DNA from 2 places in the Georgenia wutianyii genome. Region 2 is predicted to be linked to the other one. Evidence: riboswitches for the same ligand, from Rfam matches in the RefSeq annotation. Region 2 holds a riboswitch; the other holds the start of a gene.
What was found. A riboswitch is a leader RNA that binds a small molecule or an ion and turns the genes downstream of it on or off. The one in region 2 is predicted to bind glycine.

Region 1 (5,387 bases), 1.0 Mb from region 2:
GCCGCAGGCCGGGGGCGTCAACGGTCAGACGCTGCGGGTGTGCGGCCAGAACCTGGTGGGCCAGTGATGCGCGAGCACCGCCTCGACGCCGTCCCGAGCCTCGGCTCGCTCTACACGAAGGCGCTGGCCGCCAGCGCGCGGGCGCAGCTGAGCCGGCGCCAGGGCTCCGGCCGGCTGCCCGAGGTGGCCTACGTCGCCGACGGCCTCGGCGCCGACCCCGCGACGCTGTCGGCCTACCAGCACCTGCTCGGCGAGGCCGGGACGGACGAGCTGCCCGCCGGCTACGTCCACGTCCTCGCCTTCCCGCTGGCGATGGCGCTCATGCTGCGGCCCGACTTCCCGCTCCCCGTGCTTGGCATGGTGCACACCGCCAACCGCGTCGAGCAGCACCGCCCGGTCCTCCTCGGTGAGGAGCTGAGCGCGCGGGCGTGGGCGCAGTCCCCCCGGGCGCACCGCAAGGGCACGCTCGTCGACCTGCGCGTCGACGTCCGCTCCGGGGAGGAGCTCGTGTGGGAGGGCACCTCCACCTACCTCGCGCGCGGCACGCGGCTGCCCGGCGCGGTGGCCGACTCCCCCGCCTCCTCCCCGGAGGAGCGGGCCGGGGCGGCGGGCGACGTCATCGCCCTGTGGTCCCTGGGCGCGGACACGGGCACGCGGTACGCGGAGGTCTCCGGGGACCGCAACCCCATCCACGTCTCGCGGCTGGGGGCCAAGGCCTTCGGCTTCCCCCGGCCGATCGCCCACGGGATGTACACCGCCTCCCGCGCGCTGGCCCAGCTCGCCCGCTTCCGTGGCGACGCGTTCACGTGGGACGTCGAGTTCGCCAAGCCCGTCCTGCTCCCGGGCCGGGTGGCCCTGGCGGTCGACGCCTCCGGGGAGTCCGTCCGGTACACCGGGCGCCACCCGAGGTCGGGCAAGGTCCATCTCACCGGGACGCTCACGCCCCGGGTGTGACACCGGGCCGGGGACCACGCTCGCGCGGCGTCCCCGGCCACGTCACGAGATCGTCCGGATGCTCCGGCGGTGGCCCGCGCCCACCGCGAGCGCGGCGCCGATGCCGATGAGCACGGCCCCGGCCCAGCCGAGCGGGGAGACGGCCTCGCCGAAGAGGACCGTCCCGAGGAGGAGCGCGACGACGACCTCCCAGTAGGACAGCGCGGACAGCTCGACGGCGCGCAGGTTCTTCCCGGCGACGACGAGCAGGCCGAGCGCGAGCAGGCCGCAGACGAGGAAGAAGCCGGCCGCCCACGCCCAGTGCTGCGCCGTCATGCCGGACAGGTCGGGACGGGTGAGGGCGACCATGCCCGCCGTCGCGAGCGCCCCGAAGGCGAAGTTCCAGAAGCTGCGGACGTCGGAGGGCATGTCCGAGCGGTAGCGGTAGGTGAGCAGCGCGGCACCGTAGAGAACGCCGGACAGGACGGCGAGGACGTCGCCGCGCAGCGCGTCACCCGCCGGCGGGCCCGTCTCGAGCAGCCCCGCGGCGAGCACCATCCCTGCCGCGCTCACGAGCACCGAGACGAGCTCGGCTCCCGTGGTGCGCTCCTTGAGCAGGACGCGGGCGAGGACGGTGGCGACGAGCGGGCCGAGGTAGTGCAGCGCGACGGCCCGGCCGAGGTCGGTGAGGACGGCCGCCGAGAGGTAGGTCGCGAGCGAGAGGCCGAGGAAGACCCCGCCGAGGACCACCGACCACGACAGCCGCGTGCGCCGCAGGACGCCGAGCCGCCGGCCCGCGGCGAGGAACGCGAGCATCCCGACCGCGCCCACGGCCATCCGCCCGAGCGTCAGCGCCTCGCCGACGACGGCGCCCGGCGGGGAGGACAGCCGGCCGAACACTCCCGCCAGGCCCATCGCGGTCGCCGAGGCGAGGATCGCGAGCACCCCGGCCCGGTGACGCATCCGGGGCACGGCTCGGACGGCGGACGCCTGAGCGGTGGTGGGCACGAGGACGTCCTGGGACACGGCCATGGGAACTCCGGGGTCGACTGAGCGGGGGTCGTTCCCCGCTCTGTCGTGGGACCTGAGAGCTTCCGCGGGCGAGCCCGCTTGCACCGTGGGTGAGCCCTCGTCGGGCTGCTTTCCAGAGGAGCCTCGCCGTGGCGGTCTGGGGGCCTGAGAGATTCCCGGGGAGGTTGCTCCTTCGGCGCCCGCTGTGCGCGGGACTCTCCCGCCGCGGTTCGGTGGCGTGTTCGGTTGTCCCTCCATCCTGGCACACACCCGGCAGCGCCCCCGGTGGGCCGCGCTCTTGCCCCGGCACCCGCGCAGGGCCAGGATCGAGGCCGGGGGGTGGCCGTGACAGATCACGTGGTCGAGGCGTTGCCGGGCATCTTCCGGCTCATCGACCTCGTCGGTGTGCTGCTCAACGGCGTGCTCGGCGGGATCATCGCCCGCCGCAAGCGGTTCGACCTCGTCGGTTTCGCCATCCTCGCGATCACCTCCGCGCTCGGCGGCGGCATGCTGCGCGACATCATGCTCCAGGCCGGCCCGCCGGTCGCGCTCACCGACCCGCTCTACCTCGCCACCGCGCTGCTCGGCGCCGTCGTCGCCTTCCTCCTGCCGCTGGGGGGACGGTGGTGGACCCGGCTCTACGTCGTCGGGGACGCGCTCGTCCTCGGGTGCTGGGCGGCGACGGGGGCGACGAAGGCGCTGTCCGAGGGGCTCGGCCTGCTGCCCGCGGTCCTCCTCGGGGTGATGACGGCGGTGGGCGGCGGGATGATCCGCGACGTCGTCGTCGGCGACGTCCCGACGATCTTCGGGGGGAACACCCTCTACGCGACGTCGGCCGTGTTCGCGAGCCTGGCGGCGATCGGGCTGGCGGACGTGGGTCAGAACACCGTCGGGATGCTCGTCGCGATCATCGTGGGGGCGGGGCTGAGCATCGCTGCCCGCTGGCGGGGCTGGCGGCTGCCCGACGCGAGCTCGGTGCGGCTGGGGTCGTGGTGGTCGATCACGCGGCGGGACGGGAGGGGGGAGGCGCAGAAACGGGTGGACCGGTGGTGGCAGCGCCGGCTCCGGCGCTGACTGTCCACAGGTTCCGACCGACTCCTGTGTGTATGTGCACAACCCTGTGGACAGGCACTGTGGACAACGTGGAAGGAGAACATCGTGCGAGTAGCGGTACCACGAGAGGTCATGGACTCCGAGGGGCGGGTCGCGATCACGCCGCCGGGGGTCGACGAGCTCGTCCGACACGGCCACGAGGTCGCCGTCGAGCGCGCCGCGGGCCTCTCCGCGTCGATCACCGACGCCGACTTCGCGGCAGCCGGCGCCACCGTCCTGCCCGACGCCGCCGAGGTCTGGGACTTCGGCGAGCTCGTCCTCAAGGTCAAGGAGCCGGTTCCCGAGGAGTACGGGCGGCTCCGTGCCGGGCAGACCCTGTTCACCTACCTCCACCTCGCCGCCGACCGGCCGCTCACCGAGGAGCTCCTGCGCCGCCGGGTGACCGCCGTCGCCTACGAGACGGTCGAGCTGCCCGGCCGCACCCTGCCCCTGCTCGCGCCGATGAGCGAGATCGCCGGGCGCCTCGCACCGCAGGTCGGGGCGCACACGCTGATGAGCGCCCAGGGCGGGCGCGGGGTCCTCCTCGGCGGGGTGCCCGGGGTCTACCCGGCTCGCGTCGTCGTCATCGGGGCGGGGGTCTCCGGGCTCAACGCCGCCACCATGGCCGTGGGGATGCACGCCGACGTCGTCCTCCTCGACCGTGACGTCGAGCGGCTGCGCCTGGCCGACCAGCTCTTCGGCGGCCGCTGCCGCACCGTCATGTCCAACGCCTACGAGATCGAGCGTGCCGTCACCGCGGCCGACCTCGTCATCGGGGCCGTCCTCCTGCCGGGCGCGCGCACGCCCCGGCTCGTCACCAACGAGCAGGTTGCGCGGATGAGGCCGGGCTCCGTCGTCGTCGACGTCTCGGTGGACCAGGGCGGGTGCTTCGAGGACTCACGCCCGACGACGCACTCCGAGCCCACTTACCGGGTCCACGACACCTTGTTCTACTGCGTGGCCAACATGCCCGGCGCGGTGTCCCACACCTCGACGTACGCGCTGACCAACGCCACCGTGCCCTACGCCCTCGCGCTCGCCGGCGGGTGGCGCGAGGCGATGCGCGCCGACCGGTCGCTGGCCCTGGGCCTGGCGACCCACGACGGCGCGCTCGTCTCCGGCCCCGTGGCCGAGGCGCACGGGCTGCACCACACCCCGCTCGAGGAGGTCCTCGGTCAGGGGTCGTGACGGGGAGGGGTCAGACCGCGACGAGGACACCGAGGACCGAGGCGAAGATCGCCAGGCCGTCGGTGCCGGTACCGGAGTCGGGGCCGAAGCCCGGCTCGACGGCGTGCTCAGGGTGCGGCATGAGCCCGACGACGTTCCCGGCGGCGTTGGTGATGCCGGCGATGTCGCGCAGCGAGCCGTTGGGGTTGATGCCCTCGTAGCGGAAGACGACGCGGCCCTCGCCCTCGAGCTCGTCCAGGGTGCGCTCGTCGGCGACGAAGCCGCCCTCGCCGTTCTTCAGCGGGATGGTGATCCTCTGCCCGGCGGTGTACCCGGTGGTCCACGCGGTGTCGTTGTTCTCCACGCGCAGCTGCTGGTCGCGGCAGACGAACCGCTGGTGGTCGTTGCGGATGAGCGCGCCGGGCAGCAGGTGTGCCTCGCACAGGATCTGGAAGCCGTTGCAGATGCCGAGGACGGGCAGCCCGCGCTGGGCGCCCTCGACGACGGCGGACATCACCGGCGCGAAGCGGGCGATCGCCCCCGCGCGCAGGTAGTCGCCGTAGGAGAAGCCACCCGGCAGGACGACGGCGTCGACCCCCTTGAGGTCCTCGTCGCCGTGCCACAGGAGCACGGGCTCGCCGCCGGCCAGACGCACGGCGCGCTGGGCGTCGCGGTCGTCCAGGGAGCCGGGGAAGGTCACGACACCGATCCGGGCGCCCTCGGGGCGCGGCTGCCGCTCGGGGACGTCCAGGCGGTGCATCAGCTCTCCCCGTCGACCGCGGTCACCCGGACGACGTCCTCGATGACCGGGTTGGACAGCAGCGTCTCGGCGGCCCGGCGGGCCTGCTCGAGCGCGGCGTCGTCGACCTCCCCCTCGACCTCGAGCTCGAAGCGCTTGCCCTGCCGCACCGAGGTGAACCCGGTGAGGCCGAGCCGGGGCAGGGCCCCCGCGACGGCCTTCCCCTGGGGGTCGAGGATCTCGGGCTTCGGCATGACCTCGACGACGATTCGTCCCATGATTGCTCCTGCTCGGGGGATGCGGACCGCGGCCGATCTTACCCGCGACGCGGTGTGGTGCCCGGTCCTGCGCGGACGGTGGACAGGCGGTCAGCCGACGAGCCGCTCGGCCGCCTCCCGGTAGCGGTCGGCGGTGCGCTCGACGACGTCCCGCGGGAGCGGGGGCG
Region 2 (5,387 bases):
TGTCGCCTTGGCCGACGAGCTGCGCGCCGAGACGCCCGTGACGATGGCAGCCCTCCACCGCGTCGGGGTGCGCAGCACGATGATGCTCACCGGCGACAGCGAGCACGTGGCCCGGCACATCGCCGCCCAGGCGGGCATCGACGACGTGCGCGCCGAGCTCCTCCCGCAGGACAAGGTCGACGCCGTTCGCTCGGCCCGGCCCCGCCCGGTGATGATGGTCGGTGACGGCGTCAACGACGCCCCGGTCCTCGCCGCGGCGGACGTCGGCGTGGCGATGGGCGCGCGGGGGGCGAGCGCGGCGAGCGAGTCGGCCGACGTCGTCATCACCCTCGACGACCTCTCCCGCGTGGCCCGTGCCGTCTACGTCGGCCGCCGCACGATGCGGGTGGCGTGGCAGTCGATCGGCATCGGGGTGTCACTGTCGGTGGGGCTCATGATCGTCGCGGCGTTCGGGGTCCTGCCCGCGCTCGCCGGGGCCTGGCTGCAGGAGCTCGTCGACCTCACGTGCATCCTGTGGGCGCTGCTGGCGGTACGGCCCGGGCGCCGCGAGCGCGCCGAGGTCGCCCGCCTCGCCGCGGACACCGGCGTCTCCGCCCCGCGGGCCTCGGCCGAGTCCGTCGCCGCCTGAGCCTCAGCCGAGGACGTCGGCGAGGTCGTAGCGCACCGGCACCTCGAGCTGCTCGTAGGTGCACGACTCCGGCTCACGGTCCGGGCGCCAGCGCCGGAACTGGCCGCTGTGGCGGAAGCGGGTGCCTTCCATGTGGTCGTAGGCGACCTCGACGACGCGCTCGGGGCGCAACGGCACGAACGACAGGTCCTTGCCCGCGCTCCAGCGGCTCTGCGCGCCGGGCAGCCGGTCCTTCTCGTGGGCTGCTGCGTCGGCCCACTCCGCCCACGGGTGCTCCTCGCCCTCGGCGAGGCGCAGCGGCGCGAGCTCCTCCACGAGCTCGGCGCGCCGCTTCATGGTGAAGGAGGACGTGACGCCGACGTGCTGGAGCCGGCCGTCCTCGTTGTACAGCCCGAGGAGCAGCGAGCCGACGACGTCGCCGCTCTTGTGCCGGCGGTACCCGGCGACGACGCAGTCGGCCGTGCGCTCGTGCTTCGTCTTGAGCATGACCCGCTTGCCCGGCTGGTAGCCGAGCCCGAGCGGCTTGGAGACGACGCCGTCGAGCCCGGCGCCCTCGAACTGGTCGAGCCACTGCCGGGCCAGCGCGGTGTCCCGGGTGGCGCGGGTGAGGTGGACCGGGGCCTGCGCGCCGGCGAGTGCCGCCTCGAGCCGGGCGCGCCGCTCGGACATGGGCAGCCCGGTGAGGTCCTCGTCGCCCAGGGCGAGCAGGTCGAAGGCGACGAAGGAGGCCGGGGTCTCGGCCGCCAGCCTCCGCACGCGGGACTCGGCGGGGTGGATCCGCTGGAGGAGCGCCTCGAAGTCGAGCCTGTCGCCGGTGACGACGACGATCTCCCCGTCGACGACGCAGCGCTCGGGCAGCTGGGCGCGCACCGCCTCGACGAGCTCGGGGAAGTAACGGGTCATCGGCCGCTCGTTGCGGCTGCCGATCTCGACGTCGTCCCCGTCGCGGAAGACGATGGAGCGGAAGCCGTCCCACTTGGGCTCGTAGAGGTACTCGCCCTCGGGGACGTCCGGGACGGACTTGGCCAGCATCGGCGCGACCGGCGGCAGCAGCGGGAGGTCCATCCCGCCGACGCTAGTGCGCGCGGTTCCCGTGCGCGAGGGAGTTGCGGGCTCGCGTCGGAGGCCATGGGGAGAAGGACCCGTGAACAGGTGTCCCCATACCGGTGTCGTGCCGCGCTGACCTGGGCTAACCTCGCCCCGTTCGCTCCCTCCAGGTCGAAAGGACCCACAGTGACCACCCCTCCGCCGCCGTACCAGCCGCCGCAGCCCGGCCATGGCCAGCCGCAGGTCCCGCCTCCTCCGCCGGCCTACTCCCAGGGTGGTCAGCCGTGGGGCTACGAGACACCCGGAGCGCCCCAGGGACAGCCCGGTCAGTCGCCGAAGGGCTTCTTCGCGGCGCTGTTCGACTGGCGTTTCCAGACCCTCATCACCCCGCAGATCGTCAGCTGGGTCTACCTCGTGGGGATGGTGCTGATCGGCCTGTACTGGCTGGGCTTCGTCGTCGTCGGCTTCGCGACCGAGCCGGTCATCGGCATCCTCGCCCTCGTCTTCGGGCCGGTCTTCGTCATCATCTCCCTCGCGCTGTTCCGCATGACGCTGGAGTTCTACTTCGCGCTCGTGCGGATGTCGGACGACGTGCACCGCGGTGAGGGCACCGTGCGCCGCTGACCCCGCCCCCGCTCGACGACGAACCCCGCGCCCGGACCTCCGGGCGCGGGGTTCGTCGCGTGAGGGCTCAGGACAGGAGGAGGGCGAGGTCCGCGACGTCCTGCGCGACGGCGTGCGCGCCGTCCTCCTCACCGGGGCGGCCGTAGCCCCACCGGACGAGGACGGTCGGCAGGCCGTGCTCGCCGGCGCCGTCGACGTCGTGGTGGCGGTCCCCGACCATGACGGCGCGTGAGACGTCGACGCCGCGGGCGCGCAGGCCGGCGAGCGCGTCCTCGACGATGTCGGCCTTGCGGGCGCGCGACTCGTCGTCCGAGGCGCCGCACAGCACGGTGAAGTACCGGTCCAGGCCGGCGTCCTGGAGGATGACGACGGCGAGGGAGCGGCGCTTGGAGGTCGCCAGGGCGAGCGGCACGCCGCGCGCGTGCAGGTCGCGCACGAGGTCCGCCATCCCCGGGAAGACCGGGGCGTGGAGCATGCGCTCGTTGTAGCGCGCGCGGTAGTCGGCGACGACGGCGTCGAGCTGCTCCTCGGCCACGCCCGCGAGCGTGCGGAAGCCCTCCCGGATCGGCGGGCCGACGAAGCGCAGGAGCTCGGAGGGGGACTGCGCGGGGTAGCCGAACGCGGCGAGTGTCTCGGCGATCGAGGCGGTGATGGCCGGGCCGGAGTCGCTGATCGTGCCGTCGAGGTCGAGCAGCACGGCGCTGGGGCGCATCGGCTCGAGGGCGGGGGCGGTGAGGGCGGGGGAGCTGTGCGGCGTCACTCGTCGTCCTGGTGTCGGGGTCGGGGTCTGCCGTCCAGGGTCGCACCTTTCCGCCCGGCGGTGCGATGACGCCTGTCACGGCCGCTCGCCGCAGACGTCCGACTCGTCCGTTAGTGTGACCTGGACAACTCGATACGCCGCCAACGCGCGGCGGGAGAGTCCCGCCCCGGCGGGCGCCGAAGGAGCACGTCCTCCCGCCAATCTCTCAGGCCCCCCTACCGCCGCGATCAGGCAACTCTGGAAAGCAGCGCGACCTCTCGCGCTCACCGACGGTGCAAGCGACTCCTCGCGAAACTCTCAGGTCACGTGACAGAGCGGGACGGACATCCCCGAGGAGCCGCATGTCCACGACCCCCGTGCCCACCACCCGGGCCGCCGAGCACGCGTTCGCCGACCGCCACATCGGCCCGCGTCCCGCCGACACGCGCGCGATGCTCGACGCGCTCGGACACGCCGACTGGAGCCGGATCGTGGGGTCCGTCCCCGCGGGCATCCGGCACGAGCGCCCGCTCGAGCTGCCCCCCGCGCGCAGCGAGGCCGAGGTCCTCGCCCGGTTGCGCGAGCTCGCGGCACGCAACGTCCAGCGCGTCCAGATGATCGGGCAGGGCTACTACGACACCCACACCCCGCAGGTCATCCAGCGCGGCGTCCTGGAGTCCCCGGCCTGGTACACCGCCTACACGCCCTACCAGCCGGAGATCTCCCAGGGCCGCCTCGAGGGGCTGCTCAACTTCCAGACCGCCGTCGCCGACCTCACCGGCCTGCCCGTCGCGAACGCCTCGCTGCTCGACGAGGCCACCGCCGTCGCCGAGGCCGTGCTCCTCATGCAGCGGGCGAACAAGGCCTCCACGGCCGCGACCGTCGTCCTGGACGCCGAGCTCCACCCGCAGACCCTCGCCGTCACCCGGGCGCGCGCCGAGGCGGTCGGCATCTCCGCCGTCGTCGCCGACCTCGACGGCGGCCTGCCGCACCTGCCGGACGGGCTCACCGGCCTCGTCCTCCAGCAGCCGGGGACCTCGGGCCGGCTGCGCGACCACGCCCCGCTCATCGCCCGGGCCAAGGAGCTCGGCGCGTTGGTCGCCGTCGCCGCCGACCTCCTCGCGCTCACGCTCATCACCCCGCCGGGGGAGCAGGGCGCCGACGTCGCCGTCGGCTCCGCCCAGCGCTTCGGCGTCCCGCTCTTCTTCGGTGGCCCGCACGCCGCGTTCATGGCGGTGCGCGCCGGCCTGGAGCGCCAGCTGCCCGGCCGGCTCGTCGGGGTGTCCAAGGACAGCGCGGGACGCACGGCGCTGCGCCTGGCCCTCCAACCGCGCGAGCAGCACATCCGCCGGGAGAAGGCGACGAGCAACATCTGCACCGCCCAGGCGCTGCTCGCCGTCGTCGCCGGCATGTACGCCGTCCACCACGGGCCCGAGGGTCTGCGGGCGGTCGCCCGGCACGCCCATGGCGCCGCCCGCGCCCTCGCCCGCCGGCTCGCGGGCGGCGGTGTCGACGTCGTCCACGAGGACTTCTTCGACACGGTGACCGTCCGAGTGCCGGGCCGGGCCGCCGTCGTCGTCGCGGAGGCCGAGCGGCGCGGGGTCAACCTGCGGCTCGTGGACGCCGACCACGTCGGCGTCTCCTGCGACGAGACGACCACCCCCGACCACCTCGCCGCGGTGCTCGCCGCCTTCGGGGTCGACGGCGACCGGACCGCCGGTGGCTTCGAGATCCCCGCGGCCCTGCGCCGCACGAGCGACTTCCTCACTCACCCGACCTTCCACGCCCACCGCTCCGAGACGCAGATGACGCGCTACCTGCGGCGGCTCGCGGACCGTGACCTCGCGCTGGACCGGACGATGATCCCGCTCGGCTCGTGCACGATGAAGCTCAACGCGGCCACCGAGATGCGGGCGATGCTGTGGCCCGGGTTCGCCTCGATCCACCCCTTCGCGCCGGACCACCAGACGGCGGGCTGGCGCGAGCTCATCGCCGAGCTCGAGGCCTGGCTCGCCGAGGTCACCGGCTACGACCGCGTCTCCGTGCAGCCGAACGCCGGCTCCCAGGGCGAGCTCGCCGGCCTGCTCGCCATCCGCGGCTACCACCGCTCGCGCGGGGCGGCCGAGCGCACCGTGTGCCTCGTCCCCGCCTCCGCGCACGGTACGAACGCCGCCTCGGCGGTGCTCGCCGGGATGCGGGTGGTCACCGTGCGGACGGCGGAGGACGGCTCGATCGACCTCAGCGACCTGCACACCAAGCTCGCCGAGCACGGCCCACGGCTCGCGGCGATCATGCTCACCTACCCCTCGACGCACGGCGTGTTCGACACCGAGGTGCGGGAGGTGTGCG

Region 1: it holds a riboswitch for glycine, as region 2 does, so the genes downstream of both, FE251_RS14335 (DMT family transporter) here and gcvP (aminomethyl-transferring glycine dehydrogenase) in region 2, are expected to answer to the same signal.

What each region holds. Positions count from the first base shown of each region.
Region 1 covers NZ_CP040899.1:3,242,110-3,247,496, forward strand. Annotated here, with positions in the region: gene FE251_RS14325 (3-oxoacyl-ACP reductase) at 1-67, shown strand, start outside; gene FE251_RS14330 (MaoC/PaaZ C-terminal domain-containing protein) at 67-954, shown strand; gene FE251_RS14335 (DMT family transporter) at 997-1,965, opposite strand; glycine riboswitch at 2,088-2,177, opposite strand; gene FE251_RS14340 (trimeric intracellular cation channel family protein) at 2,290-3,018, shown strand; gene ald (alanine dehydrogenase) at 3,103-4,224, shown strand; gene purQ (phosphoribosylformylglycinamidine synthase subunit PurQ) at 4,235-4,963, opposite strand; gene purS (phosphoribosylformylglycinamidine synthase subunit PurS) at 4,963-5,220, opposite strand; gene FE251_RS14360 (phosphoribosylaminoimidazolesuccinocarboxamide synthase) at 5,311-5,387, opposite strand, start outside.
Region 2 covers NZ_CP040899.1:2,235,692-2,241,078, reverse strand. Annotated here, with positions in the region: gene FE251_RS09905 (heavy metal translocating P-type ATPase) at 1-628, shown strand, start outside; gene FE251_RS09900 (ATP-dependent DNA ligase) at 632-1,693, opposite strand; gene FE251_RS09895 (DUF4282 domain-containing protein) at 1,862-2,299, shown strand; gene FE251_RS09890 (HAD hydrolase-like protein) at 2,367-3,059, opposite strand; glycine riboswitch at 3,287-3,382, shown strand; gene gcvP (aminomethyl-transferring glycine dehydrogenase) at 3,401-5,387, shown strand, end outside.